2 regions of the Bacillus altaicus genome follow, and region 2 is predicted to be linked to the other one. Evidence: riboswitches for the same ligand, from Rfam matches in the RefSeq annotation. Region 2 holds a riboswitch; the other holds the start of a gene.

Region 1 (5,658 bases), 1.6 Mb from region 2:
ACTCTATCTCGGCATGATTTAATGCTTCATATGTAAACAAATCTTCACACACTTTTTCAATCATATGAGGATTGTTCTTAAGGAAATTCCACTGCAATACTTTAGGAAGAAAATATGTTTCATATTCTTTACTTCCCCTAATCACCTCATCAACTTCTCTTTCACAAATCCCTCTTATTAAATAATCATTTCTTAATTGTATTTGAATTTGTTTTAACGTTTCACTACACTTCTTCAATTGGACTAAACACTTAATATACGTACGAAAAAGTTCGTCATCATAATTGCAACACTTTATAATACGATCGATTTCATTCATAATGTACGAGCCTTTTCTTCTATTTGTAATAGCCATTTTTCACGCTTCTCTAGTTTACTCGTTTTCACAGATTGAAAAACTGACCGTTTTATATCGCGAATACCACAAAAACGTAAAACCCCTCGTTTCATCATAATCCAATCTGCTGATCGATATAATAGGGCCACGTACCATAACGGTGAGTCTAACGTATTAATAACCCACGCCTTCTTTCCTTTCAATAAGCCTTTCGGTAATGATCCCTCATATTTATAAGCAAATCCAGCTACAAAAATACGATCGATAAATCCTTTTAAAATAGCAGGCATGCCCCACCACCATATCGGATATATGAAAAGAAGAATATCCGCCTTCTGCACTAATTCTCTATATCGCTCCGTCTCTTCTTCATGTAATAAATCACGTCTTTTTTTCTCTTCATTAAATACAAGCACTGGATCAAATTGTTCTCTATACAAATCAAGTATTGTAACAGAATGATTTGTTTCCCCAAGTCCTTTTTGCACATGCTCTAAAATCGCCCCGTTTAAGCTTGAAGGATTAGGATGAGCGTATATAATTAGTACGTTCACTACAAAACAACTCCTTCTTTAGTTAAAGTTTCCCCTTCTTTAACATCTTCTCTACAATTCGCACATTTTTCGAACTTTGTAACAAACGATTTAATACTGTTAGTAACTCTTCTTTTTCTAAACCGTTCAGTTTCTCTTTAACCGTACTCTCACCAGCACCTTGAATATCATACACAACTGCCGCCATATGTTTACAATAATTTTCATAAGGACACTCGCAGCTACTTTCTGTAAAATCTTCAAGATCAATAATCACTTCATAGTTTCCTGCATTTCCAGTAACGAAAGCAAATACTTTCTTGTCGTGTATTTCAACATCTTCTACATGTCCCTCTTCATAATATTCATATCCTCTATCTATAATGTACTTTGGAATCGATTTCGTTATATCTTTTAATAAGTACGCATACATCACAACACCTCTTCCTTTAATTCCCTTTTGACTTCCAAAATACTGCATGTTATTCTAATAACTGTCAAGTAGCGAGTCTACGTGACAAAACGACTGACACCTATTCGGCGAAGGTGTCTCTTTTCATTTGCAGCCGATATGAAGTGCCTCTTTCAGGCACATTCAATCTTTGACACTACACACTCAACACCCATTCCCTTGTATCAGGCTGCTTTAGCAGTCTTTTACTCTACATACTTCGTTATTTCAAGACAAAAAGAGAGCCTAGCTCCCTTTTCCCGCTTTATAAAATACCCCTTTTTCAGCATAGCGATATTCATCATCAGCTAAAGTAATTTTCCCATCCAGTTTGAGTTCATCTAATAGTCTTGATAAATAAAATTGATGTAACATTTTTTTAGTGAATTTTCCTTCATGATGCGAAACGATATGTTCTTGAATATCTAACAATGATATTGGCTTATCTTGCTCTATCATATATTCATAAACTGTACTACGCAGTTTTACGTATTTTTCGAGTGTCACAGTACTTCGCAACCCCTTTCTTCTTATTATATGTTTTCGTAATCGGTTTTTTTGCAACAAAAAAACCTCTCCGATAAGAAGAAGTTACGTATATCTTCGTCTTATCTCCCAGAACAAATATGTTCTGCTGGAATTAGCACCTGCATCGCGGTTGCTGGGTTTCATCGGGCCAGTCCCTCCACCTCTCTGGATAAGAAAATATTCACTTTAAATTTAACTATACGTAATTTTATTATAATTGTCAAATAAATATAAAAATTATATTTTCTTCTTTATTGTTCATACTACAAAAAGATGTACAAAAGGAGGCTACTACGTTGAAAAAGAATGCTCGTGGATACGTACAAGATTCTTTTCAATCATTACAAGAAGCGAAACATTGTTTAGAAGATGCATTACAAACTGTTGAAGAAGATTTTAATCGTGCACGTATTGAACAATCCCTTTACGCTGTAGAACAAGCATTACAAAGATGCGATTATACCGTTCATATTTTAGAACAAGAATGAAAACTTCCCATCAAAAGATGGGAAGTTTTTCTAAATGGCATACTTCATCATTATTACCGTTATTATTAAAAAATATACAGAATTAACAATTTCTAAAATCCCTACTTTTAATATAGAAATCTTTTTGCCATACAACATAATGGCCCGAATTACACTTGGTACAAATATGAGTGAACACCATGGATTTATAGCAAATACAATTACCGTCAATACAATATGATATCCCCAACATATAAAACGATACTTCGAATTGTTTTTTTCACGAATCATCGTTTTCACATAAAACGTACTTCCTAAAAAATATAGAAATGAAATAAGCGCAATGAATAATGCTGTTCTATCAATAAATTTCATTGAGAAATAATAACTTATTAAACCACCCATACAGAACACTATAATCGCGCAAATGTCATTTAGTAATGCTCGTTCATTTTTTTGACGAGCGTAATACATATTTACAATAAACAATGGAATCATTAATACTGCGAATAAAAGAATTCGCCATTCATATAATAAAGAAATCATCCCAAATACGAATGCAATGCTAAAATAAACAATTGCAGCGTGTAGAAATTCTTTTTTTCGTCTTTGCCTTATGTACATAAGAAATGGATAAGTAGCTAGATAGATAAAGAACCAGGCTAAAAACAGTGGAATATGATAAAAAGTAGGTTTACCAAGTAATACACTTAATAGAAATGGTATGACAAGCATCGCCCATGCTCCATGTTGCTTCGGAATAACTAACGTCATTAACTATACACCTCCCTCTTGAAAATAGTTCTCACCTACTATTATACAAATAATTTCATATAATAACGGATATATATTGAATCTATTTTTTGACAATAAAAAATGCTCCTTACAATATGTAAGAAGCATGAAAGAGGCAAACGAATATGTAAGTCGCGACCCTACCTTATATGAGTATGCTTTTCTATGTCACGTTATGCTCATCTAATATACCGTATTTCTTTTTAAATCTTGTGAGGATCGTAATCCATGACGTGCTAAATAACAGAAGGAAAATAACATTCGATATCGCGTGACTAAGATCGAATGAAAAACTTGCGACATAGTAAGCAATAACTGTTTCCCACGTTGCTTCCTGTATAAAGCCAAGAAGTCCCCAAAAGTTCATAATCCAGCCAAATAGAAATCCAACGACAAATCCATATATGAGTCGTCCCCATAGTTTTTTCATCAAAAATGTATTTCGGAGTAATCCTGCTATAAACCCGATCATGCCCCAAGAGAACATTTGCCACGGAGTCCACGGACCTTGTCCTAAAAAAATGTTAGATACAATAGCCGCCGTTGCCCCAATCATAAAGCCAGTTTCACTCCCAAAAACAATTGCAGAAACGATAATGACAAAAGAAGTCGGTTGTACACTCGGTAAAATAGAAAATGGTACCCGGCTAACCGCTGCAATCGCCGCTAACACAGCAACGATAACAATTTCACGTGAAACAAACGCCTTCCTTTCAAAACGGACATAGAAAGGTAACATAATGATAGCTAATAAAAACAAACTACTTACCATGTAATACCCGTCCATAATAAGAGTCGTAAAGAGTAGTGTACATATTACAACGGCAAAAACAAATATTATAAATGCAACATATCGTTTGGACACGCTTCGTACACATCCTCCCACGTTAATGCAAATGGCAACTCTCTACGGATGAATCGGTTAATAGATGTTGTATAAAAGAAGTTACCACTAAAGAACTCTTTCGGTGCATCATTCATAATAACTTTCCCGTCAAATAACATCATACATTGATCAACGTATTTCGCTGCAAACTCAATATCATGCGTTGCCATTACAATTGTTGTACCTTCTTTTTGCAACTGTTTAAATAGCTCTCCTATTCTTTCCTTTTTCCATGGATCGAGTCCCTTTGTCGGCTCATCCAGTAATAATAAAGTTGGCTTTGATAATAACGTTGTACATAATGCGAGTAATTGTTGCTCTCCGCCGCTACAATCATGTGGATGGCGCTCTTTAAGTGAATCTAACCAGAACTTTTTCAACATTTCTTCTGCTATTACTTTTCCCTCTTCGCCATATAATTCATGGGCACGCTCATAAACCTCTTCCCATACTGTATCAAATGTAAAATGATAGTACGGATGTTGCGATACGTACCCTATACTTTTAAATCGTTCTTTCGAATCAATTTTATGTATCACTTTTCCATTCCACTTTACCTTACCTCTTCTAGCTTTTTGTAATCCTGCTAAAATCGTTAACAGTGTAGACTTCCCAGTTCCGTTTTTCCCAACTAGAGCTGTCCATTTTCCCTTTTCGATGTTCACTGTTAAATCTCGTAAAATAAGTGGACTATTTTTTTCATATTGAAAAGATATATGTTCTGCACTTAAAACTACTTCTTGCTTTTCACATTGTTCTACTTGCCCATTCCTATATGATATCGCTGAAAAATCATTCATTTTCATTTGCGCTTCGCGCACTGTAAATGGAATATCTTCTACATTCCACTCTAAAAACAATCTTGGAATTTGCGGAATGAATGGACGGAACTTTTCTACTTCCCACATGTTCGCTATCACACTTTTAGGAATATCATCGTAAACAATTTTCCCGTTATTCATACAAACGACACGAGTCGCTAGCGACATCACTTCATCTAAACGATGTTCACTTAAAACTATCGTAATTCCAAGTTCTTCATTAATACGTTTTAACAATCCTAAAAACTCTTTCGCAGCAATCGGATCTAGCTGCGCTGTCGGTTCATCCAGTAATAGTAGCTTCGGCTGCATGACTAATACTGCTGCTAAATTTACTAGTTGTTTTTGACCACCAGATAAAGTATGAACAGATTGATGTAACAAATCTTGAAATCCTAAAAAGCTAATAAGTTCCGCTATTCTTTTTTGAATAATATGTGATGGTAGCCCGATATTTTCTAACGAGAATGCTAATTCTTGAATAACTGTATCCATTACGAGCTGATTTTCTGGATTTTGAAATACCATCCCAATTTCTTGTGCAGATAATAAATCTGGTACATCTTCTAATAAAGCACCATCATAATATGTATGCCCAGAACGCGTGCCAATTGGAAGTAACTCCTTTTTGAAATGCTTCAATAAAGTTGTCTTCCCAGAGCCGGAACCACCAGCAAGTACTATAAATTCTCCTTTTTGAACAGAAAGAGAAATATGCTGTAACGCTTCTTCATTTTCATCAGCATATATAAATGATAAATTCTTTATTTCTGCATGCGCCACCATATCCATTCCCTTCCTTCCATCATAATTGGTAAACTAATAAACATCATAAATAGG
Region 2 (5,658 bases):
TTAAAAGAGGGGGAGGGTGCTATATGAAGCGTTCACTGTATTTCTTAGTTTTTATATTGTTATGCCTAGTGAGTACTGGGTGTGCAAAGGATAAAGAAGGAGAGAAATTAGAATACAACGGGAGAGCGCTCGTAATTGGAGTTGTTGGTGAAAAGCCGAAAGATACATTTAGAAATATAAAGTTTGAAAACGTGAAGTTAGAAGAGATGCAGGAGAAATCAGCAAAAGTTGATGGTTTTCTCGTCATGAAAGAATATTTTCAAGAAGCATCAAAGGAACAGTATACGGACTTATTTTTATCGTTAAAGAAGCCGGTGTTTTTTATTGGTTTACAAGATAGACCGTATTTGATTTTTACTGAAAAAGATTTAGATTTTGACAATGCTCCAAGGGATAGGGCAATGATGTATACGCAAGGTTTTGTGAATATAGGAAGACCCGAAGGACAATATTGGGGTATAGGATTATATAATGATACGGTTTCCAATCAAAATATTCATAATATGTATATAGTAGTATTTCAAACCATTTCGGACTATTTAAGTCGATGATGAAGGAGCCTGTAAAAGGGCTTCTTATTTTTAAAATAAAGTGAAACTTTAATCAGTGGGGGTTTTGTCCATCCCCCACTGATTATTAGCCTTCACCAATCGGGCTTTTACGGGCAGTTATCTCCCACCTAACTTCCTCGCATTCGCCGAATTTCGAGGTGGGAGTCTTACTGCCCGTTAATGCGGGGTAAACGTTTGTTTAAGATATATGTTCGGTATAGAAAATCATGTTTTCCAACGGTGATATAGAAAAACATGAGATTAATCAAACGTTTGTTTAAGAGGTATGTTCGGTATGGGAAAAGTCATATTTTTCAACGGTGGATGTAGAAAAATATGAAATTAATCAAACGTTTGTTTAAGGTATATGTTCGGTATGAAAGAATCTACGTATTCCAAAGGCTGATGTAGAAAAATATGAAATTAATCAAACGTTTGTTTAAGATATATGTTCGGCATGGAATGAGAAAAAAGTTTTAAAAAAATTATATATTTATTTTTTCTTAATAAATGGCGGAAAAATAAGAAAAATTAGCAGGATTATTAAAAATTATCACGAAATAAGTAAAAGTTTAGCGAATAATCGTTTGAAATAATAAAATGTTTTCTATATGATAAAGGTAAAGGTTAGTAAAAAAGTAGGTGAATTTATGACAGTAACATTTTATTCATATCCAAAGTGTGGCACATGTCAAAAAGCAAAGAAATGGTTTGAGGCAAACGATGTAGCATATGAGATGATTCATATTGTTGAAAATCCACCGTCAAAAGAAGATTTACGTAATTTACATGAGAAAAGTGAATTACCATTAAAAAAATTCTTTAATACAAGTGGAATGCGTTACCGCGAACTTGGTTTAAAAGATAAGTTAAAGGATGCAAGCGAAGACGAAATGTACGAGCTTTTAGCATCTGATGGCATGTTAATTAAACGTCCAATTGTAACAGATGGAACGAGTGTAACACTTGGTTTTAACGAAGAGCAGTTTGAAAGTGCGTGGAAAAAATACCAATAAGGTATTTTTACATAATTAATACATTCACTGGAGGTACAGTCATGAGCATTCCAAATAATTTACGTTACTCTGAAGAACACGAATGGGTAAAAACAGAAGGTAATGCGGTTGTTATCGGTATTACTCATTTTGCACAAGGTGAGTTAGGCGATATCGTATTCGTTGAACTTCCTGAAGTAGGTGCAACAATCCAAGCTGACGAGCCATTCGGAAGCGTAGAATCTGTTAAAACAGTTTCTGAATTATACGCACCTGTAAGTGGTAAAGTTGTAGCAGTAAACGAAGAATTAAGTGACCAACCAGAACTAGTTAACGAATCTCCATACGAGGGTGCATGGATGGTTAAAGTTGAACTTTCTGATGCAAGCCAAGTTGAGAAGTTATTAACTGCAGAAAAATATGCAGAAATGACAAACCAAGACTAATTATAGTCGAAGAAAAAGGACAGCCTTTGTGCTGTCCTTTTTTATGTTGTGTACATAATGAATTTAAAAACATATATATTAATTATTATATAGGAGAACGTTTTTCGTTGAGGATTTATGCCGATTTAGCCACCTCCTAGCCCTTCATGTCTAAGAACCTTCCGTACGAGAAGACAAAAGGCCTCTTCTGTACGAAAGAACCTTAGCCAACAGGGCTAAACAGTCGGTTCCGCTTTTCGTTATGATCCAGCTCCAGCGGCTAGATTGTTCGGTGGCTTCGCGTCTTCCTGCGAGGCAAAAAGCGCCTCTACGTCAGAAGCTCCATCCCCCTCACAATCTGAGCGAGCCGCTTGCGCTTTTCATTGTCCACCTCCAGCGGCTAGAACAGTCGGTCATTTCACTCCTTCACTTGAGGCAAAGAGCGCCTCTAGTTCAGGAGTTCCAATGCCCTCTTGTTCTGAACGAGCCGCTTCTGCTTTTCTTTTGCAAAAATAAACAGGAAACAACATGAAAATAACGAATATACTATATACTAAGTTAAAGGTTGTATAGTATATGGTGATCGGGTGATGACATATGATTTATGTGGAAAAAGTCATTATTGTAGAAGGTAAATCGGATAGAAGAAAGATTGAATCTATTATTCGTGAACCAGTGGAAATTGTTTGTACAAATGGTACAATTGGTTTGTCGAAAATGGATGAGCTCATTGATCAACTTTTTGATAAGGACGTATATGTGCTAGTGGATGCTGATGATGCAGGAGAAAAGTTAAGGAAACAATTCCGAAAAGAATTTCCGCAAGCAGAGCATATTTATATTGATCGCTCGTATCGCGAGGTGGCGACTGCACCTTCTTCACATTTAGCAAATGTATTATGGGGAGCTGACATTGACGTTTATACAGAATATTTACGGTAAGGAATGATAGAAGTGATTGATTGGACAGGTGCCGAAGCTACAGACCTAATAGGAAATGAAGAAAAAACAGTGTTATATGTGTATACACCAATGTGTGGAACATGCCAGTTAGCAAAGAAGATGTTAACGGTCGTCGAGATGACGATTGAAGATTTGAAAATTGGGATGTTAGATTTAAATTATGCCCCGCATTTAGCGAAAGAGTATGGGATAGAAAGTGTACCGTGTTTACTTGTTTTTGAAAATGGGACACTGATGAAGAAAATATATGCATTTCATTCGGTTGAATATTTATATACGGAATTAAAGTAGGCGGCAAAGTTTTTGCCGCCTCGACATATTTCTTGGGAAATATGTCGACATGCGTGATAGATACAGTATTTGTCGAGCGAAAGTAACAGGATTGCTCTTTAATAAGAGGGAATGGTATGTAATAGAAAGTGATATGAGGGATGTGGTTTAGGATGAAATTATATTCTTTGCTTCAATCATTTGTAAATTACGCTAATGGTCAATATCATTTAGAACCGCTTTTAAGGCAAGGAGAAAGAACTGTTAATTTTCGTTTTGGAGATGAATGCTGTTCGTTACAAATTTCAAGAGATTATATAGAACTTTTGAAAGAGGCGAGAGGAACGGAACAAATCGTTTGTTTAGAGGAAGAGGATGTACAAAAATTAGTGACTGGAAATATGAGGTTGCAAACGTTAATGAGTGATGGACGGGTACAATATTCTGGAACGTATCGAACGATGTTATTAGTTGAATCGATGTTTCATATATGTAAACCGATGTCAGTCGGGGCTTAAAATTCTGAAGTTTCTTTTTTTGCGGAAATTTCTGTTGACACGGCGTGTGGATATTGATACAATTCAATTCATAAAATATAGACAATTTCATAAATTTTAAATCAGACGAAAATTTAATCTGATTTCTCTTATTAAGAGAGGTGGAGGGACTGTGCCCTGTGAAGCCCGGCAACCGTCAACTTATGTTGAAATGGTGCCAATTCCTGCAAAGCAAATGCTTTGAGAGATGAGAGAGAGGGATAATGTTGTTATATACGCATATAAACCTTTCTGCTTCTCTAGAAGCGGAAAGGTTTTTTGTTGTTTGAATGCGGAGGATATTCAAATAATAAGAGGAGCTATAACGATGGACTACACGTATCAAAAATAAAAAAATGCGGAGTCTGTCCAAGCAAAAGAGGGGTGAGCATCATGATCTTATTAGAAAATGTAAAGAAAATATATAAGGCAAAAAGCGGTGATGTCACTGCTGTAGATAACGCCAACTTACAAATAGAGAAAGGCGAAATATTTGGTGTTATCGGATATAGTGGTGCTGGGAAAAGTTCGTTAATCAGATTATTTAATCAGTTAGAGAAACCAACTTCTGGCCAAATTACAATTGCGAATCGTGTGATTTCAGCGATTACTGGAAATGAACTTCGTAAGGCAAGACAAGAAATCGGAATGATTTTTCAGCATTTCAACTTACTTTGGTCACGAACTGTGCGTGAAAATATCGCATTCCCACTTGAAATTGCAGGTGTCGATAAGGCGGAGAGAAGAAAACGTGTCGATGAGTTAATTCATCTTGTTGGATTAGAGGGAAGAGGAGACGCGTACCCATCTCAGCTAAGTGGTGGACAAAAGCAGCGCGTCGGGATAGCAAGAGCGTTAGCAAATAATCCACAAGTACTTTTATGTGATGAAGCAACGTCAGCTCTTGATCCAGAAACAACGGATCAAATTTTAGATTTATTATTAGATATTAATAAGCGTCTCGGCTTAACCATTGTATTGATTACACATGAGATGCACGTTATTCGCAAAATTTGTAATCGTGTTGCTGTAATGGAGAGAGGGAAGATCGTAGAAACGGGTCCAGTACTTGACGTATTCCGTAATCCACAGCAAGACATTACAAAACGATTTGTACAGCAGTTAACTGATTCTGAAGATACGAATGAAACGATTGAAAGTTTAATAGAAAAGTATCCAGATGGAAAAGTAATTCGTTTGCAGTTTGTCGGTGAAGCGGTAGAAAGGCCGGTACTTCAAAGGTTAATGCAGCGTGGTGATATAGAAGTTAGCATTTTGCAAGGAAATATCGCACAAACGAATAACGGCTCTTACGGAAGTTTAGTCGTTCATTTAAATGGTGAAGAAACAGCGATCCAGCAAGCAATAGAAGGAATTCATCAAGATCAAGTAGAGCTGGAGGTGATTGCACATGGATAAGTTAATCGCAAATGTTGATTGGAATCAAATGTTAGAAGCAACTGGTGAAACGTTATATATGACGGCAATCGCAGCGCTTGCCACATTTGTTTTAGGACTTATTTTAGGACTATTACTCTTTATGACAGCGAAAGATAATTTATGGGAAAATAAAGCGATTAATACGGTGATTGGAGCGTTCGTAAACATTTTCCGTTCTATACCGTTCATCATTTTAATTATTTTATTAATCCCATTCACAAAGATTCTTCTTGGAACAATTCTCGGAGCGAGTGCAGCGCTGCCAGCTTTAATTATTGGAGCGGCACCATTTTACGCGAGAATGGTTGAAATCGCACTTCGTGAAATTGATAAAGGTGTAATTGAAGCTTCAAAAGCAATGGGAGCAAAAACAAGCACAATCATTTTGAAAGTATTAATTCCAGAAGCGTTACCGGCATTAGTATCTGGTATTACGGTAACGACAATTGCTTTAGTAGGCTATACGGCAATGGCAGGT

What was found. Region 2 has a riboswitch for S-adenosylmethionine ahead of ACE38F_RS03955 (methionine ABC transporter ATP-binding protein). Riboswitches for the same ligand answer to the same signal wherever they lie in the genome.
Region 1: another riboswitch for S-adenosylmethionine. It lies ahead of ACE38F_RS12520 (hypothetical protein); the one in region 2 lies ahead of ACE38F_RS03955 (methionine ABC transporter ATP-binding protein).

The regions. Positions count from the first base shown of each region.
Region 1 is NZ_CM143394.1:2,393,769-2,399,426, reverse strand. It holds gene ACE38F_RS12535 (group-specific protein) at 1-319, opposite strand, end outside; gene ACE38F_RS12530 (NAD(P)H-dependent oxidoreductase) at 316-891, opposite strand; gene ACE38F_RS12525 (SWIM zinc finger family protein) at 914-1,303, opposite strand; gene ACE38F_RS12520 (hypothetical protein) at 1,568-1,888, opposite strand; SAM riboswitch class I at 1,927-2,025, opposite strand; gene ACE38F_RS12515 (hypothetical protein) at 2,146-2,337, shown strand; gene ACE38F_RS12510 (YwiC-like family protein) at 2,368-3,090, opposite strand; gene ACE38F_RS12505 (ECF transporter S component) at 3,275-3,976, opposite strand; gene ACE38F_RS12500 (ABC transporter ATP-binding protein) at 3,949-5,610, opposite strand; gene ACE38F_RS12495 (energy-coupling factor transporter transmembrane component T) at 5,583-5,658, opposite strand, start outside.
Region 2 is NZ_CM143394.1:781,131-786,788, forward strand. It holds gene ACE38F_RS03925 (hypothetical protein) at 24-551, shown strand; gene ACE38F_RS03930 (arsenate reductase family protein) at 1,202-1,567, shown strand; gene gcvH (glycine cleavage system protein GcvH) at 1,609-1,992, shown strand; gene ACE38F_RS03940 (toprim domain-containing protein) at 2,569-2,913, shown strand; gene ACE38F_RS03945 (thioredoxin family protein) at 2,917-3,225, shown strand; gene ACE38F_RS03950 (hypothetical protein) at 3,378-3,722, shown strand; SAM riboswitch class I at 3,848-3,955, shown strand; gene ACE38F_RS03955 (methionine ABC transporter ATP-binding protein) at 4,134-5,159, shown strand; gene ACE38F_RS03960 (methionine ABC transporter permease) at 5,152-5,658, shown strand, end outside.